DNA from 2 places in the Rummeliibacillus sp. TYF-LIM-RU47 genome. Region 2 is predicted to be linked to the other one. Evidence: a T-box and tRNA genes for the amino acid it is inferred to sense, from the RefSeq annotation. Region 2 holds a T-box; the other holds one or more tRNA genes.
What was found. The T-box of region 2 lies ahead of proS (proline--tRNA ligase). A T-box ahead of a tRNA ligase gene usually reads a tRNA of that ligase, here a tRNA-Pro.
Positions count from the first base shown of each region.

Region 1 (16,320 bases), on a different contig from region 2:
TTTAAAGGAGACAAGCCGTACGTTTTTTATTCCTATTACATTTTTGAAAAAGGACTTAAAAACAACAGTGGCTGCTGCCTATTTGTGCATGCGGGCAATCGATGAAATCGAAGATCATGAAGAATTGCCGACTACTGTAAAAACAGACTTGTTAAATGAAATTAGCCAACTATTAAAATCTTCTGCTAACGAGGACGCCTATCAATCACTGATCGCTCCTTATAAAGACAAATTACCAGAAGTTTCTCTTCGCCTTTTTGATTGGCTATCACTCTGTCCAGAGGGTATCCGCAAGACAGTTGCAGATTCTACTAGTGAAATGGCAGAAGGTATGGCCAAATGGGCTGCAAAAGGATGGATTGTTAAAACGAAAGAAGACCTCGATGAATATACTTATTATGTAGCTGGCTTGGTAGGCACCATGTTATCAGATATATGGCTATGGGGAGCTGGAGTTGAGACTGATCGTGATCTCGCTATTGGTTATGGGCGAGGACTACAAGCTGTTAATATTTTGCGGAACCAGGATGAAGACAGTGAACGTGGCGTAAGCTTCATGCCTGAAGGCTGGACACGCGATGATTTATTTAAATATGCAGAGGAAAACCTGGCAAAAGCTGATGAATATAATAAAAGCATTAAAAAACGCAGTATCTTGATGTTTTGTAAAATTCCTTTAGCATTAGCTCACAAAACACTCGATGCAATGAGAAAAGGCCATGTTAAAATGACGCGGAGCGAAGTAGAACAAACTGTAGAAGAAGTAACTTCAGATATAAATTAAAGTTCTCCGCACCATTTAAATCTCAAGCAAAATTTGTCTAGAAAAAAATAAAGCTGGCGGTTAATAAATGCCGCCAGCTTTATTTTCAAGAATAGATAGACAAAGGCTTCTAAATTTCTCGATAAAGCGCCCATTCATTTCTTTAGTTCTTTTCTTTGGTCCTTTCGTTCTTCCACCTGCTTGACGCACCTTTTGATTAAAATGCCTTGCATAAAGAAGCTGGTCAATATTCTCTGATGTATACTGTAAGCCATTTTGGTTTATAGCATAACCTCCTTTAGCTAACACCATTGCTGCTAGACCATAATCCTGGGTAATGGTTATATCCCCTTTTTGGATTTGATTTACTAAAGCAAAGTCAACCGCATCGGCTCCTTTTGAAACAATAACGGTCTGCACTCCGTCTATCTGTATCAAGTGCGCTGTATCACAGAAAACAATTACTTCAAGTTCAAGCTCTTTTGCAACCTGAATACTTTCAGGTACGACAGGACAGCCATCTGCATCAATACAAATTTTAGGCATTCCATTCACTCCTCAACACTTTCACTTTTCATGCTAACAGTAAAGTACTGATCTGTCACATATGTTAACGCTTTCGTATTTTTATAATAATAATTGATTGAAAATTCACATCATTTTGTATAATATAGAGAGATAAGTCTAATTATATGGGGGTATTAAATGGTTACCAATATGAGAGATTCAAAGCAAATCGCAACTTCCTATATTGATAAAGTATTCAATAACCTGAAAGAACATCACGGTCATGAACCCGAATTTCTTCAAGCAGCGAAAGAAATCCTCTTCTCATTAACACCCGTATTTGAAAAGAAGCCAGAATATATGAAAGCAAGCCTCTTAGAACGGATTGTAGAACCAGAGCGTGTAGTGAAATTCCGTGTTTCGTGGGAAGATGACAGTGGAAAAATCCAAGTAAACCGTGGCTACCGCGTTCAATTCAGCTCCGCAATCGGCCCTTATAAAGGAGGCCTTCGTTTTCATCCTTCTGTCAATGAAAGTATCGTAAAATTTTTAGGCTTTGAGCAAATATTTAAAAACTCTTTGACCGGCCAGCCAATCGGCGGCGCAAAAGGCGGTGCCGATTTTGATCCTAAAGGAAAATCTGATGCAGAAATCATGCGATTTTGCCAAGCATTTATGACGGAATTACATAAATATATTGGACCCGATGTCGATGTGCCTGCTGGCGATATTGGAGTTGGCTCACGTGAGATTGGATTTTTATTTGGCCAATATAATCGAATACGAGGTGCATACGAACCTGGTGTCATTACAGGAAAACTCCCTAGATTTGGTGGATCTTTAGCAAGAAAAGAAGCTACTGGATATGGTACTGTTTACTTTGTGCAAGAAATGCTGAAAGAAAAGGGTCTAACATTCGAAGATGCTACGGTTGTCGTATCCGGAACAGGTAATGTTTCCACGTATGCTATAGAAAAAGCGCAGCAGCTAGGCGCCAAGGTAATTGCATGCTCGGATTCAGATGGATATATCTTTGATCCTGATGGCATAGACTTATCAGTTGTCAAAGACATCAAAGAGATGAGAAGCGGCCGTATTAAAGAATATGTAGACTCCCGTCCGAATGCAACCTATAAAGAAAGCTGCAAAGGCATCTGGAGTATTCCATGTGACATTGCCCTCCCCTGCGCTACTCAAAATGAAATCGACGAAGAATCAGCTAAATTGCTAATTGAAAATGGTCTCAAAGCTGTTGGTGAAGGAGCTAACATGCCCTCAACCTTACAAGCCATTCAAGCATTTTTGGCTAATGATATATTATTTGCTCCAGCTAAAGCCGCTAATGCTGGCGGAGTAGCTGTATCTGCGCTAGAAATGGCTCAAAATAGCATGCGAATTTTTTGGACTTTTGAAGAAGTAGATGAAAAGCTGCATGATATTATGAAATCAATCTACGAAAACAGTAAAAACGCAGCAAAAGAATTCGGACATGACGGAAACCTTTTGATTGGCGCCAATATTGCTGGTTTTCTAAAAGTAGCAGATGCAATGATTGCTCAAGGGATTATATAGTAAGTGATAAATTGAAGTTTTATATTCATAGAGTTTTAATTGTTTTGTTATTATCAAAAGCAATAACTTGACTTCCAATCCAATTTGTCAGAAATGTTTTACTTTATAGAATATAAGATTTATAATAGAGATGATTCGTGTTACGAAATAAAGGAGTGGTAAAGATGGTCGAAAATATACTAAAGCGTAATGAAGTACCTGTAGAAGAAACATGGGATTTGACTCATCTGGTTTCTAATGAGGAAGCTTATGAGGAAGGCGTAAAAAAGCTTATAAAAGACACAAATGAATTTAATGCTAAACATAAGGGAAATATTAACAACGCCCAACAAGTAATAGAAGTCATACGTGACTGCGAGGCACTTGTCACATCACTAATCCCCTATGCAACATATGTCTCTCTCCAGCTTGAAGAAGATCAAACAAATAATGAAGCGCAAATTCGAGCAAGTAAATTTAGCACAGTTTCTTCTCAGTTTGCTAGTCTAGTATCATTTATAGATGGCGAAATATTGGAACTTTCATCAGAAGAATTAGAAAAAGCGATAGAAATAGAGCCGACATATGCACACTATCTTAATCGATTAATTGCCAAAAAAGCTCATCAGCTACACCCAGAAGTAGAAAAAACGCTGGCAGCACTTAGCTCAACATTAGATGCGCCGTACGGATTATACAATACAACCAAACTAGTAGATATGAAGTTTGATCACTTTACAGTCGGCGGTAAAAGCTACCCACTAAGCTATAACCTTTTCGAAGGAGATTGGGAATTGGAATCAGATACAGAAGTTCGTCGCGAAGCATTCAAAGCTTTCTCAACAAAGCTGGCAGATTATCAACATACTACTGCTAAAACATATAATACCCATGTTCAAACAGAAAAAACTCTATCTGATTTGCGTGGATATGATTCAGTAACGGACTATTTATTATTTGACCAAGAAGTTGAGCAAGATTTATATCACCGCCAAATCGATTTGATTATGAAAGAATTGGCGCCTCATATGAGAAGATATGCTAAGCTTCTCCAAAAAGAGCATGGTATCGGCAAGATGACATTTGCCGATTTAAAAATTCCAATGGATCCAAGTTATGAACCTTCAGTGACTATCGAAGAATCTCGTGATTATATGAAGAAAGCGCTGGGCGTCATGGGTGAGGATTATCTTGCGATGATTGATGCTGCTTTTGATGAGCGCTGGATCGATTTCGCCAATAATGAAGGAAAATCAACTGGTGCCTTTTGTTCAAGTCCATATGGATTCCATTCCTATATCTTGATTTCTTGGACTGAACGCATGAATGAAGTATTTGTTTTAGCACACGAACTTGGCCATGCAGGGCATTTTAGAAATGCTCAAAAGCATCAAACTCTATTCAATAGTGATTCTTCTAAATACTTTGTTGAAGCACCGTCTACATTGAATGAAATGCTTATGGCGAATTATCTGTTAAAGAATTCAGAGGACCCCCGCTTTAAACGATGGGTTATCTCAAGCATTATTGCACGCACATACTATCATAATTTTGTGACACACTTATTGGAAGCTGCTTACCAGCGTAAAGTGTATGAATTAATCGATGCAGGAGAAAGTGTAAATGCAGCTATCTTAAGCAACATAACGCGCTCGGTTTTAGAAGAATTCTGGGGTAAGGATGTTGAAATTAACGATGGAGCAGAGTTGACATGGATGCGCCAGCCACATTACTATATGGGTCTTTATCCATACACATACAGTGCAGGGCTTACTATTTCTACACAGGTATCAAAACGTATCCTAGAAGAAGGCCAGCCCGCTGTGGAAGATTGGCTAAAAGTATTGCAAGCAGGTGGAACAAAATCGCCTGTTGAACTTGCAAAAATGGCCAATGTAGATATCACTACAGACAAACCATTACAAGAAACCATCGCATTCATTGGTTCTTTAATTGATCAACTAGAAGAATTAACTGCAGAAATTCATCAAACAACAAACTAATATAGAAAAAAACGTAACAATGCTGTTTTTGGCATTGTTACGTTTTTTAGTTCTTCTCATTTATAGTGTAATTAACGAATGAATCATAGCCGATGCATACACTTTATTTTATATTCCTAACTTGTCTTTTTTTTGTCCATAGTCCTACGAGTATAAGTAAGACCATACTTATGATTGGGATAATTATATTCATAAGTGGTGTTGTAGCTTCAACTAGTCGATGTCCATATTTGTCATTGACAATCATGTGCCCTGCCGTATAAGCAATGAGCAAACCGCCAATCCATATTAAAATAGGGAATTTCTCCATTAATTTAATAATGATTTGGCTACCAAAAATAATTAAAGGTATACTAACAAGCAGGCCTAATGCAACAAGGCCATTATGTCCATTGGCAACACCTGCAATAGCCAAAACATTATCAAGGCTCATAACGAAATCCGCAACTATGATGGTACGTACAGCAGCGAATAAGTTATTGCCGCTTTTTATATCCGGATCTTCTTCTTTTGAACGAATTAAATCATACGCGATATAAAATAAGAGCAAGCCGCCTACCACTTTTACGAATGGAATTTGTAGTAGCCAAACAGCAATAAATGTCAAGACGATCCGTAAACCGATTGCACCGCCTGTTCCAATCAATATGGCTTTTTTTCGTTGGTTTTTTGCTAGGTTGCGGCAAGCGAGTGCTATGACTACTGCATTGTCTCCACTTAATACAATATCTAGCAAAATAATTGATACAATCTTTGCAATAAATTCTGCTTCCATTTATTCTCCTACTTTCTAAAAGCTCTCTAGTTTATTGTACATTACTCCCTCAAAATAAAAAGCAAAAAACTTCGATAATTATATTTTTATGTACGAGGTATTCTTTCTATGCATCGTCATCTAGAACCCTCAATAACTCTTAACAAGAAAATTCGGTATAAAGTAATTCCCCATTTCAACCTCTATTACTCATCTAATGAGAGAGTATAATCATACTTCTAACCAAGTTTAAGGAACATTAAAAAGGTATATTTTTAAGTATTAAGGAAAATATAACCTATATGTATAATGGAAGGAATGGTGGCATTGCTTAGTAAAGAAAAAATGGAAATTATTAAATCTACTGCCCCCGCCTTAGAGGCACACGGTAAAGAGATTACAACGGTCTTTTACAAACGGCTTTTCGAAACACACCCAGAACTATTAAATATTTTTAACCAAACAAACCAAAAACAAGGACGTCAGCAATTAGCGTTAGCTAATGCCGTCTATGCTGCAGCTGTTCATATTGAAAACCTTTCGGAAATTATGCCTGTCGTTAGACAAATTTCTGAGAAACATCGAAGTCTTGGCATTAAACCTGAGCAGTATCCAATCGTGGGTGAAAATTTATTAATCGCCATTAAAGAAGTACTTGGCGATGCAGCAACACCAGAAATTATGGATGCGTGGACTGAGGCATACGGGGTGTTAGCGGATGTCTTCATCAATACTGAAGAAGAGATGTACAAGGAAACAGAAAATAAGCCTGGCGGATGGAGATTCTTTAAAGACTTTACCCTAGTTGATAAAATTCCAGAAAATAGATTAGTGACTTCATTCTACTTAAAACCCGCTGATGATGCACCACTGCCTGACTATAAGCCAGGTCAATATATTACAGTACATGTGCCGATATCTGGGCAAAAGTATGCACATAAGAGGCAATATAGTTTGTCTAAAACCTATGATGGAGAATCATATCGAATTTCTGTTAAACGCGAAATCATAACTGACCCAGCAGGCATTGTTTCCAACTATTTGCATGATTCATTAAATGTAGGAGACAAAATACAAATCAGCGCACCAGCAGGCGAATTTTTCTACCACACAAAAGCTGGTACTTCTGTCGCCTTTTTAGCTGGCGGCATTGGAATTACTCCACTTTTTAGTATGGTTCAATCAGCTGTTAAAGAAAATAAGGAAAAAATCCATTTTATCCAAAGTGTTAGCACCCAAGATTTATTAACATTTAGTGATGCCTTGAAGGAATTAGCGAATGATCATTCACAGCTATACTACCATGAGTTAATTACTCAAACTGATGGCTTTGTATCAAAAGAGTTTTTGGAAAAGCATATTGACACTTCTACAGATGTCTATATATGCGGACCCATTCCTTTTATGGTGGCCATGGTTAAGCATTTGCTAGCTATGGGATTGCAGGAAGACCATATCTTCTACGAATTCTTTGGTCCATCCATGACAATTGATACGGAGACACCTGAAATATAAAAAGATTAAGCGATTAAGCTTAATCTTTTTTTATAATGTTTCAGTTGCTATTTAACTTGTTCATTGGTGTATAATTAAATTACAAATTCTATTTTGAAGGTGTTATAACATATGGATTCTAAAGCAAACACGTTTCTTTCTAACGAAGAAATGGAAATTTATGAATATGCTCTAAGAGATGAGTTTAAAGGTATGCATATACCAAGCGAAAAGCAAGATGAATATATTGAAAAAATACTAACAGCTGATGAAGAAGCGATCATGCACTTAAGAAAAAAAGGTGCGATTGCAATTTCACGTGAAATTTTACAAGAAGACAATATTTTCAATAAAAAATAAGGATGTGCTCATAATTGCACATCCTTATTTTTTCTTTAAACGCGGATAACCGATTAAAATAGCCCCTACCGCACAAATAGCCATTAAAATAGGATAAAACGAATAAAACATTATGCTTACCGTTGAGATACCTGCGACACTCGCTGCAGCTAATAACTGCGGTGAATAGGGAACAAATCCTTGCCATACACTAGCAAATATATCTAATAAACTTGCAGATTTTCTTGGATCGACTTCATATTGATCCGCTATTTTTTTTGCTAGAGGTCCTGTCATTAAAATCGCAATTGTATTATTAGCAGTCGAGATATCAGTCACACTCACTAAACTTGCAATGCCGAATTCTGCCCCTTTTTTCGAACGAATTTTTTTGGATATAAACGTTAGAAGGAAGTCAATACCTCCAGCATGCTGTATTAATGCTACAAGTCCGCTGATTAATACTGCAATAATAGCAATATCCTCCATACCAACTATTCCTTTACTCGCCGCTTCTACAAACGAGAGAACACTTAATGAGCCATTTATCAAACCAATTGCAAAAGAAACAATAATGCCTCCTAGCAACACTTTTATTACATCCACCCCAATTATGGCTGCAACCAGCACATAAATGTAAGGAACTATAGAAAGGATTGAATAATCATAGGAGTTTTTGAGTGCATGACTGTTTCCTGCTGTCAAAATCCCTATAATAATAGCTGTTACCACAGCTGCAGGTAACACAATCCAAAAGTTCACCTTGAATTTATCACGCATATCTGTACCTTGTGTTCGAACAGCTGCAATAGTGGTATCTGATATAACTGATAGATTATCGCCGAACATGGCTCCTCCTACCACTGTTGCCATGGTTAAGGCTACTGAGATTTCAGTAGCATCTGCTATCCCAACGCCAATAGGAGATAATGCCACCACAGTCCCCATCGATGTGCCCATCGACAATGAAATTAAACAGCCAATAATAAATAACCCTACTAATAAAAAATTCTGTGGCAGGTATGTTAACCAAAGATTTACGGTTGATTCCACAGCGCCCATCTCTTTAGCCACATTTGAAAATGCACCTGCTAAAAGAAAAATTAAAACCATTAGCATGACATCTTTGTTTCCCGCACCTTTTAAAAATACTTCTAGCTTTTTCTCTGTTCCATCTCGGCGATTCATTACAAAAGCAGCTATACAGGCAATTCCAACAGCCATATTAAGTGGCATAGCTGTAAAGTCTTTTGTCAAAAGGCCAGAACCAATGAATAAGAGTATAAAAATAAGAAAAGGCAATAATGCCCATTTGTTGCCATGATTCATTCAAAAAATCCTCCACTTTTTAAATACACAAAGTTAATCATACCGAAATGGTTTTACAATGTAAATTTTTATTGTTTTCAGTTTTCCCTTCGCGCTTTTTCCAACAAATATTTACTTCCCTAATAATGAGAAAAGCATGCAAAAAAGCCGAAATTTCCTTACTTGAGGAAATCCGGCTTAAGATTAGTACACAATAAAACCAAATGTAATGACAAGCAGTAAAACAATTCCTATAAGGATTAATCCAATTACGATACCTGGCAATACGAGCGTAAAAAATGATCGCCAGTTCGAAAAGCGATGTGCAGTTGCGACACTTCCCACTTGGATGACAAACGTCCAAATAGTAACTATAAAGACCGCTAATGTCAGCACAATACTAATAATCGCAGCACCATTCGTTAATGCTTCATCGTTCATATTAAAAAAACTTTGAGGGGCATTGGCCATCCATACTAGCATAAATGGAGCAAGAGTAATATTAGGAATCGATGATAAACTAATTACTTTAAATATATCTTCAAAGCTTCCTTTTCCTTTAAATAATTTCCCTACAAGCCAAATGACACCTGAAGAAATAATGACGCTGACTGCCCCTATGAATGGTCCCGCTAAAATACAGCCAAGCAACAGTAGCCAAATGGAAAAAGAAGGATATAACTCTTGTCCAGACAAGCCTATCATTGTGCTTGCCATTCCGCCAAGTATGACGTAGAGAATAACATATGTCCAATTCTTATGTTCGATCACATAGCTGGCAGTTTTCTTTGGGTGGAGCCATATTGAAAAGAATGGCTGAATTTTATAGTCGTCAGGTTGATTCATAGAAAATAATACTCTCCTTTTTCTTTTTAGAAAGTCTTTATAGTACATATACTCTTTTATATTAGGCTAAACTATCGCCCATAACTTTCACATATCTAAGCGTTTAATCTCGTAAAAATGCCGCCTTTTTCCATCAATTCAGTGAACGTTCCATCTTCTGCTATACCATCTTTTGTTACTACCATTATACGATTAGCATTCCGAATTGTTGCAAGTCTGTGAGCAATAACGATAGTAGTACGGTTTTTCGCCAATTCCATTAGTGAATCTTGAATAATTTTTTCGGTCTGTGTGTCAAGTGCAGAAGTCGCTTCGTCTAGAATTAATATAGGAGGATTTTTAAGGAACATTCTAGCGATCGCTAAACGTTGCTTTTGCCCACCTGATAATTTTAATCCCCTCTCACCAATTTCTGTTTGATAGCCATCTGGCAAACTTTCTATTAGTTCGGAAAGATTTGCTTTTTCTGCAGCATATTGAATTTCCTCAAATGAGGCTCCTAGTTTGCCATATTCAATATTCTCCTGAATGGTACCAGTAAACAAAAATACATCCTGCTGAACTATACCAATTTGTTTGCGCAATGAATGCTTCGTCATATCACGAATATCTATTCCATCAATGGTAATTGAACCACTATTAACATCATAAAAACGTGGAATAAGCGAGCTAATTGTTGTCTTCCCCGCTCCTGAAGGTCCTACAAAAGCCGTCATTTCGCCTGCTTTTAAATCGAAAGATAAATTCTGCAGAATTTCATTTGAATGATCATAACTAAAATCTACATTATTGAAGGAAATAGCACCCTTTAAATGTGGAGCAATTATAGCATTCGGCTTATCTTGAACTTCGGGATCACGAGCGAGTAAATCTTGAAAGCGTTTAAAGCCCGCCATGCCTTTCGGATACAACTCCAGTAATGCTGTAATTTTATCAATCGGCTTAATTAACACATTTGTATACAAGATAAAGCTAACCAGCTCACCATATGACAATTTGTCATGAAAACTTAGCCATGCTCCCACTACAAGGACTAGTAAAGTCAAGAGCCTCGTCATAAAATAGATACTAGCGTTTGTCGCTCCCATGACTTTATAAGCACTTAATTTAACGAGTCGAAATAAACCATTCTGCTTTTTAAAACGATTTTTTTCATAGGTTTCATTAGTAAACGATTGTACTACTCGAACACCTGAAACGCTATCCTCTACTCGTCCGTTGATTTCAGCTATTTCTCCGTACATACCCGTCCATGCCTTATTCATTTTTACATTAGATACATAAACAAGAACCATTAAAATTGGAACCATTACAAGCACAATCCAGGAAAGCGTTGGATTCACAGTAAACATGATCCAAAAAGCGCCAATAAAAGTCATGATAGCGATAAAGAAATCCTCTGGCCCATGATGGGCAAATTCACCAATATCAAATAAATCATTCGTTATTCGGCTCATGATATGGCCGGTTTTAGTATTATCAAAAAACCGGAAAGACTGCTTTTGAACATGTGTAAACAATTCTTCTCTCATATCAGTTTCAATATTTATACCAAGTTTATGACCAAGATAATTAACAATAAAGTTTAAGATGGTACTCAATAGATACACCAGGAGCAAAAGGCCGCCTACTTTCGTAATCATTCCCCAGTTGTTTGTAGGAAGCAGCGTATCAATAAACTTTTGAACAGCTACAGGAAAGGCTAGCTCTAAAATAGCCACTATAATGGCTGAACAAAAATCAATTATAAACAATTTCCTATGTGGTTTGTAGTAACTAAAAAACTGTTTTAACATATGTATGAAGTCCCTTCTGAAAATTTCGTTATCCTAAATATCATACAGAACTTTTAAATAGAAAGCGACCCATTTTGCCTATTTTAACTATCAAGATAAGTTTAAACCAAATATTGGAAAAAAGTCTATGGAAAGCTATAATATTTTTTAATGAATAAAGGCTGGCACACTTCAAAATTTATGGTAAACATCTTTTTTGCATACAAAAAACCTTCAGAACTATACAAAATGCTCTGAAGGTTAGCTTATGTAATGACCCCTACGGGATTCGAACCCGTGTTACCGCCGTGAAAGGGCGGTGTCTTAACCGCTTGACCAAGGGGCCATTATTGTATGGCGGAGAAGGAGGGATTTGAACCCTCGCGCCGGTTGCCCGACCTACACCCTTAGCAGGGGCGCCTCTTCAGCCACTTGAGTACTTCCCCATATGGCTCCGAAGGCAGGACTCGAACCTGCGACCCTCTGATTAACAGTCAGATGCTACTACCAACTGAGCTACTTCGGAATAGTAAATATGGTGCCGGCGAAAGGAGTCGAACCCTCGACCTACTGATTACAAGTCAGTTGCTCTACCAACTGAGCTACACCGGCATTTGATGGTGGGTCGGGACAGAATCGAACTGCCGACACTTAGAGCTTCAATCTAATGCTCTACCAACTGAGCTACCGACCCATCAAAATAAGAATATATTAAACTAAAAAATGGCGGTCCGGACGGGACTCGAACCCGCGACCTCCTGCGTGACAGGCAGGCATTCTAACCAGCTGAACTACCGGACCATTTGGTTGCGGGGGCAGGATTTGAACCTGCGACCTTCGGGTTATGAGCCCGACGAGCTACCGAACTGCTCCACCCCGCGATAATAATATAGAATATAATTTTTTCAATCAACAAAGCACAATGACATCTTTCAAGGTTCGCTTGCGTCGATGTTACTCGCAATCATCATATTGCGATTTGCACACTCCTGGATAATAATACGAATATGCTTTCGTAGACTACCGGATCATTTGGTTGCGGGGGCAGGATTTGAACCTGCGACCTTCGGGTTATGAGCCCGACGAGCTACCGAACTGCTCCACCCCGCGATAATAGTATAGGATATAATTTTTCCAATCAACAAAGCATAATGACATCTTCCACGCTTCGCTTGCGTCGATGTTAATCGCAAACTTCGTTTTGCGATTTGCTCCACCCCGCGATAATTATATATAATTTTTTTATGATAATGGAGGAGGAAGAGGGATTCGAACCCCCGCGCGGTTTGACCCGCCTGTCGGTTTTCAAGACCGATCCCTTCAGCCAGACTTGGGTATTCCTCCAGGAAATATGGCGGCCGAGGGGATCGAACCCCCGACCTTACGGGTATGAACCGTACGCTCTAGCCAGCTGAGCTAGGCCGCCATAGTATTAAATATTAAAATTGGTGGAGCCTAGCGGGATCGAACCGCTGACCTCCTGCGTGCAAGGCAGGCGCTCTCCCAGCTGAGCTAAGGCCCCAATGTATATATAGTATAAATGGTCGGGAAGACAGGATTCGAACCTGCGACCCCTTGGTCCCAAACCAAGTGCTCTACCAAGCTGAGCTACTTCCCGGAAATGGTGCGCCCAGCAGAAGTCGAATCCACAACCTTCTGATCCGTAGTCAGACGCTCTATCCAATTGAGCTATGGGCGCATGTTAGAAATAGAATTTCGAGCTAAAAGCCAAAAATTATGTATGTCCTACTAGTAATCCAGACCATTCTATTATTAAGCGGAAGACGGGGTTCGAACCCGCGACCCCCACCTTGGCAAGGTGATGTTCTACCACTGAACTACTTCCGCGTTAAAGACAAGATTAATTATATACCGACATTTTTATAAATGCAATACTTTTCTTGAAAAAATTATAAACAATGTTGTTTATACTATTTCTTTCAGAAGCACTACCTTAATAAGTCTACAAGCTAAGCTTCAAAAAATCAATATAAATATAATTGTGTTGAATAGCGTAAGACAGTCTATTTTCACATCCATAACATTAATTTTTATTCAAAATTCGGCCAAGGAAAATCTCCACGATAATATTGTATTTTTAACTTTTCCAAATCGCTGTTCCATTTACAAAGTGCATTGGAATACTTTTTTTGGTCTTCTTCTCTGGATTTGAGTTTTATTCTCTTTGATAACTCTGCTACAGTCACCTCTAAACCATATTCTTCTACAAAATCATTTAAAGCTTGCCAACGTTGTTCATCTGTCCGACCAGATATTTGATAACCAAATTTTCTTAATTCACTAAAGTTTAATCCGAATTGTTTAGTTTTCTTCTCCGCAGTTTGAATATTGTACTTTTTAAACATTCTATAATTTTCTACTTCCTTTGCAGTAAAAACTTTCTCAAGGAAATATTGCATAATCTCTCCTTTCAACAAGTCTATATTTTTTTGTTCTTCATTGATGATAGAAATAAATTTGTTTAGCTCTCTTAAAGTTTTGCTTAACGAATAGTCATTATAACTTTTATATAGCTTCGCAGAAAGTGGTTTATTCTGATCATGATAAAAAAGTTTAAACATTTTATTTTGTTCAAGTTGGCTTAATTTCTTATAATAAATTATGTATAAAAGTAGATTTAGACCTTCTATATCAGAAAAGCGCTTTAAGCTATTAGATTGCACAGTTCTTTCTAAGAAATGTTCTAGAAGCACACTCCAATTTTTCACTTTGTACATGTGTAAGATTTTTAATTGAGTTTGAGGAGTTGTATTTGAAAAAAGCTCATGGTAAAAATCTATATTTTTCTTTAATAGACTTTTAATTCTTTTGCTTTGATTCACATCTAATAAACTTAAACAATTGGAAAGAACGTAAATAAATTCTTCTATATATATCTTTGAATTTTCATCGTCAATGCCTATTCTAAATAGATGTTCAATTACTCTTTGCTTTTCCTCTAGGATACATTCTTTATTAAGTAGAACGGTCATGCCATCCGTGAAGTCCATGATTTTATTTTTGGCATCTATTTCCTTTCGTAATTTCTTTCTTTCTTCTAAAAGATTGTTATTTACCTTCTTGATGATGCCTATTTCTTTTAACAACAGTTCTTTTTCAATTTTCAGCTGCTGAATATACATATTTCGTCCCTGAATTTCATTTTTTAAGGCTTCTGTTTCTAAATGGGTGATATTTTCTAACTCATCAAAGAACTCATTAAAATTTTCAGTAATCATCTCTAATACATGATCTCTAGTAATTATACTAATCCCCCGCTTCCAACACTCATTAACGAGAACATTCGACATAAAAAAAGAAATTCCTTGTAATTTAAAATAAAAAAACATCCGCATTCCTAAAATGCGGATGTTTATATTAAGCTTTTTCTATCTCAAAGTGTTGAATCCAGTCGCTGTAGCTTCCAGTATATAATTGTATATCTTCATATGCCATTTCCTTTAGCATAGCGAACAACGGGGCAGCAGTGACGCCACTTCCACAATAAACCGTAATTGGTTCTTTCTTAGATACTAGTTCCAACAATGATTCATTAGGACAAAGTTTACCATCTTGTAATAATTGCTCCCAATCATAATTTATTGCTCCTGGGATGTGGCCGGCAATTTGATCTATCGGCTCTATCTCTCCTTTATAGCGAGCGTTCGATCGGGCATCAAGCAATGTTCTATCCACATGACCATCTACGATTTCCTTTACTGCTATGCGGTCTGCATATAGGTGTTCCTGCCATTTTAAGTTTAAGCTTGTCTGTTGGACAACAGGCAATTCGGTCGACGTTTTAAAGCCTTCATTAACTAAAGCATTATAACCTTCTTGGACAATCTGTACTTTCTGAAATCCGCCATACTTTAGTAACCACCACGCTCTTGCTGCAAATGGTGTTCCGCCTTGATCATAGACTAATATAGAATCGTCCATTTGCAATCCACTTCTTTCAAATAAAGCCTGTAGTTTATCTTTCGTTGGCATTGGGTGGCGTCCCGCATGCTGCTCCATGTCTGATAAGTCCTTCTCCAAATCCCAGTAAACAGCTTCTGCAATGTGCTGTTTTTGATAAGCAGTCGAACCTTCGGCAGAATTCTGCAGATTAAAACGAGCATCAATCCATTTATAATTTTCTTGAGAGTCAAGAGAGATATCCTTTACTGAAAGAAAAACTTCACCCATCACTTCTCCACCCCATTCATTAGTGTGTTGTAAATGTGTTTCCATTCTTCAAGCTTCGTACCTTCATGAAGCAACGTTTTTTCGATATCAATTTGGTTAATAGCTTGTCTTGAGATGTGTAGACGCAATTCTTCAGCAAGTTTTCCAATAATGTCTTCAAGCCATTTTTTCATGCGTGCTGATTGTTCATCTAGATACTTTTTGGCATCTGGCTTAGTTAGCTCTTCAAGTGCTTCACGCAACTTCAGATTATCGCCTTTTTCAAAAAAGGACTTATTATTTTTAAAATATTTATTAACGGATTCATATGGTTTGCTATCAGAAAAAGGACCCACGAATTCTAAAATATTAGGTTCTTCAGCCTCAAATGGCATAAATGAAAAACTAGCATTGATGTCTTTGAGCTGTTTCATATCATCTTGGTCTCGTTCGTGAATTTTTTTCATAATAAATTTCGCAATTCTAAAGTTAGTAACACGCATTTCTTGCTCAAAATCAAACCCTAAACTTGCTAGGACTTCTTTCAAAGCAATGGCTAATGCAACTGAAGAAGATTTTGATGCGAAGGTTGTAGGGTTATAGCCTTCTTTAAAGAAATCCGGGTATCGATAATAAACTCGCTGTAATACAAAGTAGAGCAGTTCATCCAGTTCCTGTTTTGTATCTTTTGTAATCGTTTGAGCTGCAGAATGCATATATCTTGTGTGGATATACTGTTCTAACTTAGCTAGCTCAGCAAGACGTTCATCTTTTCGCTTCATATTGTCTTCGGTTTGCTGGATCAGTATG
Region 1 covers NZ_VVIR01000001.1:1,900,252-1,916,571, forward strand. The annotation lists gene F0527_RS09575 (squalene/phytoene synthase family protein) at 1-784, shown strand, start outside; gene F0527_RS09580 (YaiI/YqxD family protein) at 845-1,309, opposite strand; gene gdhA (NADP-specific glutamate dehydrogenase) at 1,469-2,842, shown strand; gene pepF (oligoendopeptidase F) at 3,007-4,824, shown strand; gene F0527_RS09595 (TerC family protein) at 4,928-5,599, opposite strand; gene hmpA (NO-inducible flavohemoprotein) at 5,906-7,093, shown strand; gene F0527_RS09605 (hypothetical protein) at 7,205-7,432, shown strand; gene F0527_RS09610 (Na+/H+ antiporter NhaC family protein) at 7,457-8,740, opposite strand; gene F0527_RS09615 (Yip1 family protein) at 8,924-9,565, opposite strand; gene F0527_RS09620 (ABC transporter ATP-binding protein) at 9,661-11,361, opposite strand; tRNA gene F0527_RS09625 (tRNA-Glu) at 11,615-11,686, opposite strand; tRNA gene F0527_RS09630 (tRNA-Ser) at 11,696-11,786, opposite strand; tRNA gene F0527_RS09635 (tRNA-Asn) at 11,790-11,866, opposite strand; tRNA gene F0527_RS09640 (tRNA-Thr) at 11,877-11,952, opposite strand; tRNA gene F0527_RS09645 (tRNA-Phe) at 11,959-12,034, opposite strand; tRNA gene F0527_RS09650 (tRNA-Asp) at 12,065-12,141, opposite strand; tRNA gene F0527_RS09655 (tRNA-Met) at 12,145-12,221, opposite strand; tRNA gene F0527_RS09660 (tRNA-Met) at 12,374-12,450, opposite strand; tRNA gene F0527_RS09665 (tRNA-Ser) at 12,592-12,684, opposite strand; tRNA gene F0527_RS09670 (tRNA-Met) at 12,693-12,766, opposite strand; tRNA gene F0527_RS09675 (tRNA-Ala) at 12,787-12,862, opposite strand; tRNA gene F0527_RS09680 (tRNA-Pro) at 12,882-12,958, opposite strand; tRNA gene F0527_RS09685 (tRNA-Arg) at 12,963-13,039, opposite strand; tRNA gene F0527_RS09690 (tRNA-Gly) at 13,117-13,188, opposite strand; gene F0527_RS09695 (hypothetical protein) at 13,392-14,651, opposite strand; gene F0527_RS09700 (sulfurtransferase) at 14,719-15,576, opposite strand; gene F0527_RS09705 (dynamin family protein) at 15,531-16,320, opposite strand, start outside.
Region 1: it encodes a tRNA-Pro, which carries the amino acid that the T-box ahead of proS (proline--tRNA ligase) is inferred to sense. The anticodon was not compared.

Region 2 (16,320 bases):
CAACTCAAATGCTTGAGTTAGCAATTAAAGGCATGCTTCCTAAAAACACTTTAGGTCGTCAAATGTTCGGCAAATTGCACGTATACACAGGTTCTGAACACCCACACGCTGCACAAAAACCAGAAGCTTACGAGCTTCGCGGATAATAATTAGAGGAGGATACAACCTTGGCACAAGTTCAATATATCGGCACAGGCCGTCGTAAAAGCTCAATTGCCCGCGTACGTTTAGTACCAGGCGAAGGCAAAATCGTTATCAACAACCGTGACGTTGAAAACTACGTCCCATTCGCATCACTACGCGAAGTAATTAAACAACCATTAGTAGCAACTGAAACACTAGGTAGCTACGATATTCACGTAAACGTAAACGGCGGTGGTTTCACTGGCCAAGCTGGAGCAATCCGCCACGGTATTGCTCGTGCGTTGCTAACAGTTGACCCTGATTTCCGTCCAGCACTTAAATCAGCAGGTTTACTAACTCGTGACCCACGTATGAAAGAACGTAAAAAATACGGTCTTAAAGGCGCTCGTCGCGCACCTCAATTCTCAAAACGTTAATTTTGGCGTTTCAAGACTCTCAGTCATTTGGCTGGGGGTCTTTTTTATTGTTGAAACTTTTCAGCAGTACTAACAAACTATGTAATGGACTTCCGATATAATGAATTATACTTGTAGGAGCAGAAGGCAGTTTCTATGTAATGGCTAACGAGTATATATCTAAACTCGTCTCAGAAAAAAATTTATAACGAGGCTGCTTGAAAGGGAACATATAGATATATAATTTTAGATAGGAGATTACAAGGAGAAGAGCCCGCTTTTAAAGCGAGCTCTGTTCATTATAGGGGTATACACAACTTAGGCTTCTTGTAACTTATTAATAACTTCTTCTGAATATGAATCAGTAAACCGAATAATCCCGTGGTCCTGTATAATCCGTCCTTCTTTTTTGCGGACATCCAGCCAATCTGTAATGAAAGAGGGAGCATATCCGCCTTGACCGAATTCTCCGCCAAATGCAATTATTTTGGGGTAGGCCGCCACATATTGATCACGACTGGTGTCTAGATAGGACTTCGTATACAACCAGAATTGGACATCATACATGAGATACGATAATTCATCAGCTTGAAAAGAAAAATTGCCTTTCTCTTCACAAATCTGTGTACAGATAGTCCGGACTTTCTGTTCAACTTGGTCCACTTCGGTTACCCTTGAGCACAGTTCCTCCAGCAGAGGAGAAAATTTACCATGGGCTACTTTATCTAGAGCTTCTTCTTTGTCTTCCTCAGAAGTATCATATTCTTCATCGTTCACTAGGCCTTTGATAAATTCTTCAAAATTATCGGCAAGGAAGGTAATTTCATAATCGTCTTCTTGATCGACATGAACAACTTCTGGTTCACCATCTATACCGCAAGCTCGATAGTCTAACATAACAACATCATGTCCGGCTGAAGGACAATCACAAATTACAACACCAATGTCAGGGTATCCCCATTCATCAATCATAAATTGGCTACCTAAGTCTCCACACAAAGAATAGCTTTTCTTACGGCCAATTCCCATGATTCCTGTAATGGCAATATGATCCTCTGCCCAGGAAGTGGGATCCTTTGTTGGGAAGTTGGTGTTGTTCGGCACACCGCCATTCCGTTGCTTCATCAAATCAATATAAGAAGAAGGAAGCTTGTATCCAAGCTCTTTCTCTATCGAATCAATTAGTTCATCTGTCGGTAGCTCAGATTGATAAGACTCTCTCGCATACTCGCTGTCCTCCCAGAAATCAGCTAAAAACATATCCGAAAAAAGAACTTTCCCATTGACCGATTCGCCACGTGCCATGGAAGCTCCCTTTTTGGAAAGGCGAAGTTTTTCTCTTTTCTGCTTCTCCGCTTTTTGGCTGCTCCGTGTTAAAAAATACTCTGTATATTGATCTCCAGGGTCTAGTTGATCAGCTCTGCTGAAGGCTTGAGCCGATTCCTCATAACGCTTTAAATAATATAAAGCAAACCCTACCCGATAATGCCAGAGAGAATCCTGTTTGCCAGCCTCAGAAATTTTATCAAAGTGATAGAGCGCTTCTTCGTAAAGCCCCATATTGGTATAGGCTCTGGCCAAAAGGCTGATTGAGTCATAGTCCTGTTCTTCCTCAGAAATTGTTAAAAGGAAATCGATAATTCGTTGATGTTCATCTGATTCATGCCATTCGTTTAATTGATCAATTAAATTTTGTTTCATTTCTACCTCCCAATAATTTATAAAATAATTTCATATGTATCTGGTTATATAACATCGTAAATGATAGAAAATGCTGCAGCTGAACATTTCCACTTATACTTAAACCTAAGGACAAAATTAAAAGTACAAAAAAGAATGGTTACACGATTACATATCTCATTCAATATTTGTTCCTAAAGCGCCTTCTTAAAATTTTTAAAACTGGCAAACAAAGTATATATCCGATAAGAAAACTCACATTATATAAAAATATATCGGCTAAGTCGAAAATACCGACTTTTAATTGAGCTTGTAAATATTCGATTAAAATTGCAAACACTTCAAAAGCAATTAATCTCTTCATAAACGTTTTTAATATGTTTGTGTATGCTAATAAAAAGTACATTGGTAAAAAAATCAAGAGATTAATAACCATAACAATCAGTGAAAAATTATCACTTTGAATGTCAGAAATAAATCCAAATGGATTCCAGGCATATAATGCAATTTTCGCGGAATATTGCTGATCAGGGCGAAGTAAGCCCAATACTAAAACCAGTAAATAGAGTGCCAGGAGTATGTATCTATCAGTTTTAGTGTCCAGATTAAATATGATGCTCAATAATACATAGACAGTGAAAGTTATTATAAAAATTGCTAAGATGTTCTTTTCAGTATTCTCCATGTTAGCAAAAAACATAGGCAAGATATTCATGAAGAATCCTATATAGCAAGACACCTGCTATAACGCTAATTGAAAATAACAAAACCTTCATCATCTTTTTTGATGTTAATGACTCAATCACAATCGCTCTCTTTCTTTTAAATTTTTTAACTAAGAAGACTCAAACTCTATTAAATGCCTTTCTTAGGACAACAACTCCACCCTATCATGAATAAAAAAAGTTTTCAAAATATTTATCAAAAGTATATTTAGTTTTACATTTGTAACCTCCTCTGAATCGTCATTTATGTGAAAGGAGCATTCGTTTTAAATAAAGAGGTTGCAAAGAAGCTTGCTCAATTAATTACAGTGGAATTATTGCCAGAACGGAGGGCAGAAAATTTTGCTTTTGCATTCTTTTTTTGTTTTATTTAGTAATCCAGACACTATAGAAATACTGCATAAAGAACAGAAGAGATTACTATTTCTATAAAGGCGGCTATAATGTTTGAACAATTTAACCATATTTTACAATAATGCTGATTTACCATTATAATTTATACATATTATTGGAACTTATGTAAAGGGATGATTGCTTTTCCAATCGAGAAAAAGATAATAATAGATACATTTTAAAATGGAGGGAAAATAATGACGAAAGAAGTTAACACCACTGGATGGGATGCAATTGATGAAGCAGTAACGAAGTTATATGGGGAACAGGAGCCAAAGCATTATGGTACGGTGCTTCCTTATATGCTTGGCGGACAAGATCCATTAGATGGACTTAGTGCTTACAAAGCAGAAATACCTTCTCCTCATTGGCATATTGTAACTTTTGGTTTCTCTGAGCTTTATGAGAAGGAATCAAAGAATACTGATTTTAGCGGCTACGGGTTTGAGCTTTCTTTCCGGGTTGCCCGCAGTAAGGATGAGGAGGAGCCTCCTGCATGGGCATTAAATCTGCTTCAAAACATGGGGCGATATGTATTTAACAGTAACAATATTTTTGTCGCAGGGGATTATTTAGATGCGAATGGCCCAATCTGCTTGGGAGCAGATACAGAGCTAACTGCTCTTGCCTTTATCTCTGATCCAGAATTGGGTACATTGCATACGTCTAACGGACGCGTTGAGTTTCTTCAAATGGTTGGGATTACTGAGGATGAGCTGGAGGCCATGAAAATATGGAACACAAGAGGTTTACTTGAAGCTGGAGAAGCTGAGATTCCCGGGTATATTACAGACTTATCCCGAAATTCTATGCTGCGAATCCCTGCTGTTCAGGAAAGTGTTCAAAAAGGTATCGAACGTGACGGCTCGAGTACTGGTTTATTATTTGTGGATCAATTGGACTGGAAATCTGGTAAGAATGGTTTGTTCAAAAAGAAGCCATCTGTGCTCACACTAGGAGCAAAACAAGCAGAAACAGTTGGGAAACTACTACGAGGCCGACTGCTTAAGGGGAAAAATTTAACTTTAACAAATAATGAGATTAGCGTAATATTAGAACCCGCTTCAATGACTGAAATTGAAGTAGATGAGCATTTGGTCCATTTAAAACTTGATGAATCGGTCGTCAACGAGCTCATGAGTAAACTTCAACCAGAAGAAGGAGAAATTCGTTTGTTATCTAATAAAGGCTTCGTGATCCAAGTCGTTAAAACGTACATTAAAGATCAAGATGGGAATGTTATTTCTACCATCGGATAACAGGATCTTTGTGTGAGTCAATGTGTTCAAACCCTCTCTCGAAATACCGAGAAAGGGTTTTTTGATTATTTATGAGTAAATTTGAATGAACCAAGAATTAATGGCCGAGTAACATATGGATAAATAATTAAGAAACCCAACTAACTTCCACAAGAAAGTAGCTGGGTTAATAAAATCTATAATAAACATGGTTAAGTTTAGCCATGATAACAATATAAACTGAAATATCTCAGTCCTATTTTGTTTATTATTTTAAAGCGTTTACTACAACTTTCGCAGCTTTTGCAATAAGAGCATCATCATAGGTTGCGTCTTTCGTATTGCGAGAAGAAAGGATAGCGATTACTATTGGTTTTCTATCGGGTGGCCAAACAACTGCAATGTCATTACGTGTTCCGTAGCCCCCTGCTCCACTTTTATCAGCAACAACCCAATCCTTAGGTACACCTGCACGTATTAATGTGTCCCCTGTAGCGTTCCCAACTAGCAAATCGGTTAGGAGAGCCTTCTTTTTTGTAGGAAGTACGTCACCAATCACGAATTTTTGAAGATTTGAGGCAAGTGCTCTCGGTGTACTTGTATCACGAAGGTCTCCGGGAGTGGTAAGGTTTAGTTCAGGTTCCAAACGATTAGACTGTGTTACCTTATCTCCCATCATCCTTAAGGCTTTTTCAAATCCAGTAGGACCTCCTAATTCATTGAAAAGTAGGTTTCCTGCTGTATTGTCACTATACCGAATAGCAGCAGTCGCAATATCCTTCACTGTCATTCCTTTATCTACGTATTTCTCAGTGATAGGTGAATAGGTAACCAAATCATCCTTAGTGTAAGTGATAATCTTATCAAGATCCTTCATGGATTTTTGCTTAAGCATGGCACCTGCGGCAAGTGCTTTGTAAGTAGAAGCAAAAGCAAATCGTTCATCTGATTGATAGCTGACGCTCTTTTTTGTTTTCGTATCAATCGCATAAACACCAAGACGGGCATCGAACTCACTCTCCAGCTGTTTGAAAGCTTCTTCAGTATGCGTGTCTTTTTCCTTAGTTGTTTTATGCTCGGGTGAAGCAGCAGAAGAATTAGTTGCATTTGTGCAACCAGCCAGCATGATTAAACCTAGCAAAGATAAAAGGAGGGTTTTATTTAGTCTACATAATGTATTCGTTAATTTCTTCAAGTTATAACCTCATTTCTATTTCATCATTATTGTCTTAAATAGATTAAATCGTCTCCACCTTTCACACCAAATGTATTACACGTGTAATACAATACTACAATTGTAATCCATATTGGTCAACCTTTTTTAACAAGGGGGACAACATAATGCATCAGTAGAGAGGGTGTTTGATAAACCATAACCGTCATGATAATATTTGAATATTACAGTTGTAGTTTTAAGGAGATTTTATTTAACTTCTTCGAATGAACAAAAGATAGACGTATTTTGTTTTAATTGGATATGGAGGTGAAAACATTGCTTTTTACATACTTCATCATTTGTTTTATAGTTTCTTCTTTAACGGTTATAGGAATTATGCTGGGAAGGAAAATTTTCCGAAAGCAGTTATCTGTAAAAGGGAAATATCATATGTGGTTTTTATTGATGGTGGCCTTAATTCTGCCATTTATTCCGTTTCAGTTACTGCCTATTAAATATCCTTCTATCGATTTGGGTGTCAACCAACATAATGAACGAAATCCAGTGTTGGCGAGTACAGAAGATGTTCAACATTCGAATTGGATACAGGGTTATTCCTTATCTATTCATCGCATTAATATAGAATTTCTGGGTACGGTATTAACTTATATATGGATCGCAGGAATGCTAGTTATGTTATGGCTAGCAATAATTGCTTGGCTTGATATAAAGAAAATTAAACGAACAACATCCCCCTTAGTAAATAAAGATATACTGTTTTTATTTGAACAGTGCAAAAAGCAATTAGGTATATCGGGACAGATAGCAGTAGGGGAGTCAAAGCTTGTCAATTCTCCGATGATAATCGGTCTTCTAAGAAATTATGTTGTATTGCCTTCTAATTTTGATCAATGGCTGTCAAAAGATGAAATCAAATATATTTTTCTACATGAACTTAATCACTATAAATATAAAGATACAGTTGTAAATTACCTTATCCTCTTTTTCCAAATTATTTACTGGTTCAATCCACTAGTTTGGATAGCTTTCCGCAAGATGCGCTTGGATCGGGAAATCACCTGCGATTATGCAGTTTTAGCTTCCTTAGATGAGAATTACCACAAAGAATATGGGCTGACGATTATCCATTTTATAGAGAAAGTCTCGCAGCAGAAAAACCTAATTTTAGCCAATCAATTTAATGGCTTCAAAGAGCAAATGAAAAGCCGTATAGAGCATATTGCTTGTTATACAAAGGAAACAAAGCTTTTGAAACTGAAGAGTATAGTGGTTTTTATGATGTTAGGCATATTGGTGGGGAGTCAGGTTCCATTCATTTCAGCTATGGCTCAGAACCAGAATCGTTATGAGTTTATGAGTGAAAAGACTAGTTATTTGGATCTGAGTAATCTTTTCAAGGGGTATGATGGAAGCTTTGTCTTATACGATAACCAGGCTGATCAATATAAAATATATAATAAAGATAAAAGTACACTTCGAGTTTCTCCAGATTCTACTTACAAGATTTATAGTGCATTAATCGGATTGGAGTCCGGTATTATTTCAGGTGAAAATTCTAGCCTAAAATGGAATGGGACCAAGTATCCTTTTGATTCTTGGAATTCAAAACAAAATTTGTCGACTGCGATGGAAAATTCAGTGAGCTGGTATTTTCAAGAGTTAGATAGGCGAAATCAGACTGCAATCATTGAATCCTATTTAAAACGAATGAAATATGGCAATTCCGATATGTCGGGCGGGGTCAGTCAATATTGGCTAGAATCATCTTTAAAAATATCGCCAGTTGAACAAGTACAGTTATTAAAAAATTTCTATACTAATCGGCTAGGGTTTAAGGATAAAAACGTCCAAGCGGTTAAAAAGGCAATCAAACTCGAGCAAAAAAATGGGGTACTGCTTTCTGGGAAAACGGGTACAGGCGTTGTCAATAACAAAGAAGTGAATGGTTGGTTCATTGGATATATTGAGAAGAGGAAGAATACGTATTTCTTTGCAACCAATATTAAGCGAAAAGAAAAGGCATCGGGTAAAAAGGCGGCAGAAATAACTTTGTCCATTTTAAAGGACATGGGAATATATTAATTATTGATCTACTAAAGGAGGTTGTATGATGTCTAAAAATATTCCCAATATATCAGAGTCTGAATGGGAAGTGATGACGGTGCTTTGGAAAGAGGCGCCGCTTACTGCAAATGATGTAATCTCCGCCCTACAGAAACGAACTGATTGGAAATCAAAAACAATACGCACGCTCTTAGATCGTCTTGTCAAAAAAGAAGTCGTGGGAGTAAATAAAGAACAAAGGGTGTATACCTTTTTTCCGCTGTATGAGCAGGATGAATGTCAGCGTGCAGAGGCGGAATCGTTTATTAAACGTATTTATGGCGGCACACTGAAGTCTATGTTAGTACAGTTTATCCAGGAGGATAACTTATCCGAAGAGGATATACAGGAATTAAGATCCATTCTAGATCCGAAGCCAAAAAAACAAAAACAGTAAGAATGCCCATATATCAGGGTATTCTTTTTTATTTTGTATCAATTGGTACTCTATTTGATCTGAGAGTAATTGAACACAAAAGGACAATACAACATACACTACTTTAGAGTTTTATTTAAGGTGGTGATTTTTAAAATGAATAATCCATTCCAATTTCCAAGTTTCCCAGGGTCATCAGGAATGCCAGGTTTCCCAGGGTCTTCATTTCCAGGAATACCGGGGATACCAAGCTCTCCAGGACCATCATTTCCAGGAACGCCAGGCACTTCACAGGCACCAACTGCTCCGCCCCCATCATTTACTCCGCAACGATCAACAACTGTTTCACCATTAGCAGTAGATCCAGGAGCAATTAGAATGTGTCTGTTCCGTAATACGTACGTATGGCTAAACAATGGTGAAGCATTTTGGTACTATCCTGTTTTCGTAGGTTCAAGATCCGTTTCAGGTTTCAGATGGACTGGTTGGACCTGGGTGATTTTTGGTATTGATACAAGGAGAATTAGCTCGTTTACATGTTTTTAAAAACAATGTTGCCAAGGGCCTTGGATGAATAAGCCATCGTATCGTTATCTTGTTTGATGTACAATATTGAACATCCATATTTATCATAAAAACCTCTTTCTGATATAGCATCGGAAAGAGGTTTGGTATATAAGTTGTTATCAATTAATGTTAGAAAAAAGCCAGCTCTCCTTAATTAGGAAAACTGACTATTTTCATCTGTTATAGCTGTCCTTGTTGAATTCGATTAATTAGTTCCTCAAGCCAGAAAATCGTGTGTTCGGTTTTGGTCGATACATAACCTGTCATGTAGTTTACAAACTTCTCACTATCTTCATCTAGCTCAATCTGGTCTTTGAACCCAATTACGTGCGCCCATTGGCTTTCAATGTTTCGAGCTTTCTTTTCTAATATCTCTATTACTTTTTCTCGGTTCACATATTTAATATTTGCTATGCCCACGACCATATCTGTAATTTCTTTGGCATTCTCAAATAACTTGTATATGAGTTTGGGCAGCTCTTCGCGACCTTTTTCGGTAATCGCAAATACTTGCTTATCTGGTCGATTTTCTTCTTTTTTAATCTCAATAATTTCAATCAACCCTTTTTTAGCTAGGGAGTCAAAATTATAATATAGCTTACTTTCTGTTAATCCAGCTATTTGATCTAATGGAATCGGATCGGATAGGTGTTTTTTTAATTTATAAGGGTAGTTGGCACCCTCCATCAGTTTGCTCAATATAAAGATTTGAATAGACATACTAACACTCCTTCAAGAAGCATGTTAACTCTATTGTAACAAAAACTAGATAGTTGCTTCAGTCGAATTCTTTAATTTGTCTTCTTCAGTTGAAGATTCCTCTACTGGGATAGGTTTGTGAATAAATGCCACAATCCCAATGTTAATCAACATAGCAGCTGCACCTACTGCAACCATTGACCAAATATATGGACTTGCACTGATGCTTCCGTATAAGTCAGCAAAGTATCCTTGTACAGAGTAATACATTGGTGAAATATAGCTCATCCATTTATACGGCAAGTACATCATATCCCGGGAAATAGTCGCGCCGTTTGCTAGTGTTTGAATGAGTAAAATTGGTAAGTTGAAAATCATCCCTACTTCACCAACTAAAAAGATTAAAATGGCTGTGAAGTTGAAGCAGACCATATAATTAAGAATTTGGTGTCCTAATACGCTGAAGAATAGACTGCCGCTTGGTTTATTAATTAAATATGCAATCCCTGTACCGGCTAGTGATGATATTACTGCCACTAACAATGCTGTTAATTGTACATAGCAGAATAAGCGAGTTTTACTTGCTTTTCCACGACTGCTCTTGAATACGCCTACTAATTGCATGGCACCAATCATCGCACCTGTATAACCAGCCATCGTTAAGAACATTGGCAACATGTTATTATTCATACCATCTGGCATCTCGTTAATTTTTACGACGTTTCCTACATACGACGTTTCAATCTTTTTGGCTAATTCAGCCGCTTGTTCTTTTGGTACATTCACGTTCATTAGAATGCCTTCTGCTGTCTGTTGAGAAAATTGAGTGCTAAATTGGTTATTGATTGCCGTAATGACAGAATTGATAGAAGAGGAAACGGTTGTAGCTCCGGCTTCATTGATTGTAAAGTCGATGCTTGAAGATGTTTCACCTTTTTGCATATTCTTAGAGAATGTTTTTGGAATGTGTACAACTAACGCTAAATCATTATGTTCTAAGTCCTTTAAGGCTTTTTTATTTGTTAAATCCATTTCAATTTTTTTAAACGGTAGCTTCTCTTGTAACTGATCGGCAATCTTTGCACCGTATTCACCAGTATCATCATTAACTATGGCTATTGGTAATTTATCTATATTTCCTGGGATTGCTGAATAGCCAGGCAAGAAGATCCCTAACATGGCAACCGCATAAAATATGCCCATGAATATGGCTCCGATTGCCCCTTTTGTTTTTAAGAATTGAGTAAACTTCATTTGTTGAATCCTTCCTTTTGTTAAGTTCATTTATGCTTTATTTAAAATACTTTAATCAAAGTACTTTTTAAAAAGTATGTTAGTAGTTTATTTTAATTTAATCAGAAAGTCAATTGAAAAACGTGTTATTATCGTGAACCATTTGATAGAAGAACCAATTATAAAACCCCCTATCCATCGTCGAAAGTAACGGTAGGGGGAGCAGACTTATAAATCTTCTATCCATATTAGAAAAAGAATATGTTAATATGGTATACAAATTAGCATTTGTGTTGATACTAATGATTGAAGTATCTGAAACAAGTTGATATATTTGTTTATATATATAATCAGTGAAGTGATCAAGTAAATAAGAATTGTGAACCAGAAAGTATAGCCTAGGCTGGAAGCTATATCACCTCTTCTTATTGAACCCTGCCACGGAGATGTTAGTGAAAAGCTAACCGAGTCGTTTCGTTATAAACGTTTAGAGGGCATAAAGTTTATTTACGCCGAACTAAGGTGGTACCACGTCTACTAGCATAAAGACGTCCTTATTTGGACGCTTTATGCTTTTTTTATTTTTTCTAAGGAGGAAAAGAAAATGTCTCAAATGACAAACAATTTTTCAAAATGGTATATTGATACAATTCAAAAAGCAGATTTGATTGATTACACTCCAGTACGTGGATGTATTGCATTCAAACCTGACAGCTATGAGATATGGGAACATATCCAAGCGGAGATGGATAAACGATTTAAAGAAACGGGGCACCGCAATGCATACTTCCCAATGTTAATTCCTGAATCTTTTTTCCAAAAAGAAAAGGATCATATTGAGGGATTTTCACCAGAGCTTCCTTGGGTGACAGAAGCAGCAGGAGAAGAATTAGAAGAGCGTTTGGCGTTACGTCCAACTTCTGAAACGATGATTGGCCATCTATATTCAAACTGGATTAAAAGCTACAGAGACCTTCCAGTTTTAATTAACCAATGGGCAAATGTATTCCGTTGGGAAAAGAAAACTCTTCCATTCATTCGTACATCCGAGTTCCTGTGGCAAGAAGGTCATACTGCACATGTAGATGAAGAAGAAGCACGCAAAGAAACGATGCAAATGCTATCTATATATAAAGAGGTAGTTGAAGGACTTCTTGCTATCCCTGTTTATGATGGGCAAAAGACACCATCAGAACGTTTTGCCGGTGCGGTTGATACTTTCTCTATTGAAGCGATGATGAAGGATGGAAAAGCTGTACAAGCGGGGACTTCTCATTATTTAGGTACAAAATTTGCGGAAGCATTTGATATCAAATACTTGAATAAAGAAAACAAGCATACTTACGTGCATACAACTTCTTGGGGAACATCTACACGCTTGATTGGTTCTGTTATTATGGTTCACGGTGACGAAAAAGGCCTTGTCTTGCCACCAAAGATAGCACCTACACAAGTGGTACTTATTCCGGTCGGTCCATGGAAAAAGAATCCTGCCATTGTTGAGAAACTCGATGAAATTTTCGCGGCATTGAAAGCGAAAGGTATTCGTGTTAGTCTGGATGATTCAGATCAATCGCCCGGCTATAAATTTAATGAATGGGAGCTGAAAGGTGTTCCTGTCCGTATTGAACTTGGTCCTCGTGATTTAGAAAATCAGCAAGCTTTAATGAAAGCACGCGATGAGGATGAAAAAGTTTCAGTATCTTTAGATGCAGTCATTGAACATGTAGAAAAAGAACTTGAAATGATGCAAACACGCCTTTTGGAAAAAGCAAAAGCTTTCCGAACAGAGAATTCACACACGCATATTGAAACATTGGATGAGTTAACAACCCATTTAGAAAAGTCTAAAGAACAAGAAACCATTCCTGGTTGGGTTTTAGCTGGCTGGTGTGGAGATGACGCGTGTGAAGAAACGATAAAAGAAAAAACAAAATTCACTACGCGAAACATACCATTCAATCCGCCAACAACAAAGCATACATGCTTGAATTGTGGAAAAGAAGCAAAACATACAGTGTGGTTTGCCCGCGCTTATTAATACAAATAAACAAAGCCCCTTTCTCATACAACAGAGAAGGGGTTTTTGTTTTGCTTATGCACCGACATATCGGGACAGTCTTCCGCATATGGTATGGTAAAAAGGTGGTGTCTGTGATTGAAACGTTGGATGATATGGAGTGTTGTTTTAGTAGCTTGTATTTTCATAGTTGTGTATGAAACCAAAGCATCTAATCGCGGATTCTTTATTTCCGAGACCTTGGGTGGCGTCAAGATAGCATTGGATGCGGGACATGGGGGGATTGATGGAGGGGCGTCTACAGATAAGTTGATTGAAAAAAATGTAACGTTGGCTATTACGAAAGAAGTGGAAAAGCTTTTAAAGAAAAAAGGCGCAACGGTATATATGACAAGATCAAAGAATGATGATGTGATCGCCGAGCATACACCTAAAGCTGAATTTAACACATTGAGAGAACGCAAAAAGCAAGACATATTTTTAAGAGAAAAATTAGTAAACAAGGAAAAACCGGATTTATTCCTAAGCATACATGCAAATGCTATTCCTGAAACAAAGTGGCGTGGAGCTCAAGTATTTTACCATGCGAATGGGCATCCAGCAGGAGAATTGTTAGCTAATTCTATCCAAGACTCCATCAAGGAGAACCTAAAAAATACAGAGCGTGAAGCGCTAGCTATTAAGCAAGTATATTTGCTGAAAAAAGTGAAAATGCCAGCTGTATTAGTTGAAACCGGCTTTTTAAGTAATCCTGAAGAAGCAGAGCTATTGTCTTCTCCTGATTATCAACGAAAAATGGCGGAAGCAATTGTGGATGGTATTGAACGCTATTCTGAATCCTCTATTGAATAAGATATGCCATAATACTTATTTGTAAGCGTTATGATATACTAAAGGCAAACGCAATAGAGGAGTGTCTACAGTGATTAATGAACAACAAGTTCTGGAATTAGTGGGAGCATTAAAAGATCCTTTTCTACATAAATCCTTAAAGGAAACTGGTGGGGTTTTAGAGGTTTCAATTAAAGAAGAGAAAGAACATGTCAGTGTAAAAATTGCAATTGCGAAAACAAATACACCTGAACAGCTTTCTCTTCAAATGGAAATCGTCAATACATTAAAGGAAGCAGGATTTAAAACAGTCGGCATCAGATTCCAAGAACTTCCTCAAGAAAATATCGAGCAATTCCGTGGAACTGCCACTCGTGCAGAAGCACAGGATTTGTTATCGCCTTTAAATAAAGTGAAATTCATCTCCATTGCGTCAGGTAAAGGCGGAGTGGGGAAATCTACTGTCGCTGTCAATTTAGCGGTTGCTTTATCACGTTTAGGGAAAAAAGTAGGCTTAATTGACGCAGATATCTATGGCTTTAGTGTACCGGATATGATGGGTGTACAAACTATGCCAATTGTAGAAGAGAATCGTATAATCCCTGTGGAACGATTTGGAGTAAAAATGATTTCAATGGGCTTCTTTGTCGAAAATAATGCACCAGTTGTATGGCGCGGACCTATGCTTGGCAAAGTATTGGATCAATTCTTCCGTGATGTTGAATGGGGAGAGTTAGATTACTTATTATTAGACCTTCCTCCGGGCACTGGGGATGTTGCGCTTGATATTCACCAAATGTTGCCAGAATCAAATGAAATCGTTGTAACAACGCCACACCCAACTGCAGCATTCGTAGCAGCTCGTGCTGGTGCTATGGCTATCAAAACAGAGCATACAATCCTTGGTGTGATTGAAAATATGTCTTGGTTCCAATCTGATGTATCAGGTGAAAAAGAATATGTATTTGGAAAAGGCGGCGGTCCAAAGCTAGCCGATGAATTGCGAACTGATTTACTTGGCCAAATACCTTTAGGACAACCAGATTGGAATGAAGTTGATTTTGCGCCATCTGTTTATGCCAAAAATCATTCAACAGGTCAAATTTATTTAGAAATTGCACAGCGTGTAAGTGATAAATTAGAGCAAGAAGATTAAGGTAAAAAAAGTAGGGATGAAGCTAAATGCTTCATCCCTTTTTCATGCTTACTTACCGCCAACTCCTTTACCGGAGCCGCCGCCACCGCCACCTTGGCCACCATCACTGCCGCCACCGCCATCTGAAGACTTAGACTTTTCTCCTGACGATTCAATTAGCTTTGCCCACTTTTCTTGTAGCATTGGGCTTTTTATGACTTCAGCAATCACTTTTTCTAAATCTTCTTTAGAGCTTGCTGATTTCATGATTTTTTCTAATTGTTTTTGCATGTCGGGTTGAGAGAAAAATTGTTCCAAGTCTTTTTGGAAAGAGGCATCCTTCATTAAATCTTTCAGTAGATCCTTTTGTTCCTTTTTCAAGCTTTTCGCAAATGTTTCGCGGAATTTAGGATCTTCAAATTGGGTTTTCCAATATTCTTCGGCCTTTTTAGAAAGCAATGTGTCCTCTATAGCAGAATTGACATCATCATGCTCGAGCACAAGCATATCCTTCATGGCCGGATCTTCTAGAAGTTTTCGTATGACCTTTTTTCCTTCCTCTGTTTGCAATGCATCTAGAGTGGATTTTTTTATATCTTCATACGATTGGCTTTGAGGAGGAGCAGCAGCGGAACAACCTGTTAAAAGAGCAAGAAGAAATGTAAAGATAATGGCTTTTTTATACATAACCTTCCCTCACTTTTGTGTATCAGTCGTTTCATTTATTGTTCACAAAAGCCCGTGTAATATGTATGGGGAACGAGAAGAAATAGATTTTTTAAATATTCATGTTAGAATGAAACAAGAACTTCTAAAAAAATGGAGGACACTCGTTGTGACGATACGTAATTGGTTGAAGTTTGCTTTAAGAGCGTTGATTATAGGCGGCTTGGTCACTGGGGTTATGAGTTTAATCGTTCGGTGGGGAAATTTTTATGGACCGCATTTTTCTAATGGTGAACTAACAGAAGCAATCAGTGGCTTATTGTGGTTTGTATTTCTTGGATTTACAATTAGCATGGTTTGCCAAATGGGGTATTTTGCCTATCTGACGGTGCATCAAATCGGGGTAAATATTTTCCGCTCATTAACTTTGTGGAATTGGGTACAACTATTGTTGATGATTATAGCGATTGCAGATGTGGTTTATTTCCGTTTTAGGCCATATGCCGATACTGCAAATGATTGGTTCCTATACATAGGTTTATTAGCGGTATTATTAGTAGCTGCTTTTTTGACGGCTATCAAAAAAGTCAAAATGACGAATAAAAAGCATATCCTTATCTCCGCTTTATTTTTCATGGTTTTTGTAAGTATTATCGAATGGCTGATTGCGCTTTGGGTTCGTACTGAAGGAGGCAATCAATATATCACGATTTTATTATTCCCAATTTTGGCTGTTAATGCATTCCAACTACTGGAATTACCTAAATATAATGCACAATCAGCAGCTGATTTGAAGAAAAGGGAAGAGCGCCGTAAAGAACATAATGCCAACGCTACAAAACAACAAGCGAATAATCAACAAACAAACCGAAAAAAAGCGAAACAAAAGTAAAGAAAGGCTATTTCCCTGGTTATGGTGAAATAGCCTTCTTTCTATT
Region 2 covers NZ_VVIR01000004.1:186,338-202,657, forward strand. The annotation lists gene rplM (50S ribosomal protein L13) at 1-146, shown strand, start outside; gene rpsI (30S ribosomal protein S9) at 168-560, shown strand; gene F0527_RS14610 (SMI1/KNR4 family protein) at 858-2,240, opposite strand; gene F0527_RS14615 (VanZ family protein) at 2,401-2,934, opposite strand; gene F0527_RS14620 (suppressor of fused domain protein) at 3,535-4,596, shown strand; gene bla (class A beta-lactamase) at 4,844-5,770, opposite strand; gene F0527_RS14630 (BlaR1 family beta-lactam sensor/signal transducer) at 6,059-7,834, shown strand; gene blaI (penicillinase repressor BlaI) at 7,863-8,252, shown strand; gene F0527_RS14640 (collagen-like protein) at 8,388-8,777, shown strand; gene F0527_RS14645 (PadR family transcriptional regulator) at 8,979-9,518, opposite strand; gene F0527_RS14650 (YhgE/Pip domain-containing protein) at 9,564-10,751, opposite strand; T-box leader at 11,075-11,289, shown strand; gene proS (proline--tRNA ligase) at 11,335-12,771, shown strand; gene F0527_RS14660 (N-acetylmuramoyl-L-alanine amidase) at 12,889-13,602, shown strand; gene F0527_RS14665 (Mrp/NBP35 family ATP-binding protein) at 13,673-14,737, shown strand; gene gerD (spore germination lipoprotein GerD) at 14,786-15,403, opposite strand; gene F0527_RS14675 (KinB-signaling pathway activation protein) at 15,552-16,274, shown strand; gene F0527_RS14680 (hypothetical protein) at 16,316-16,320, opposite strand, start outside.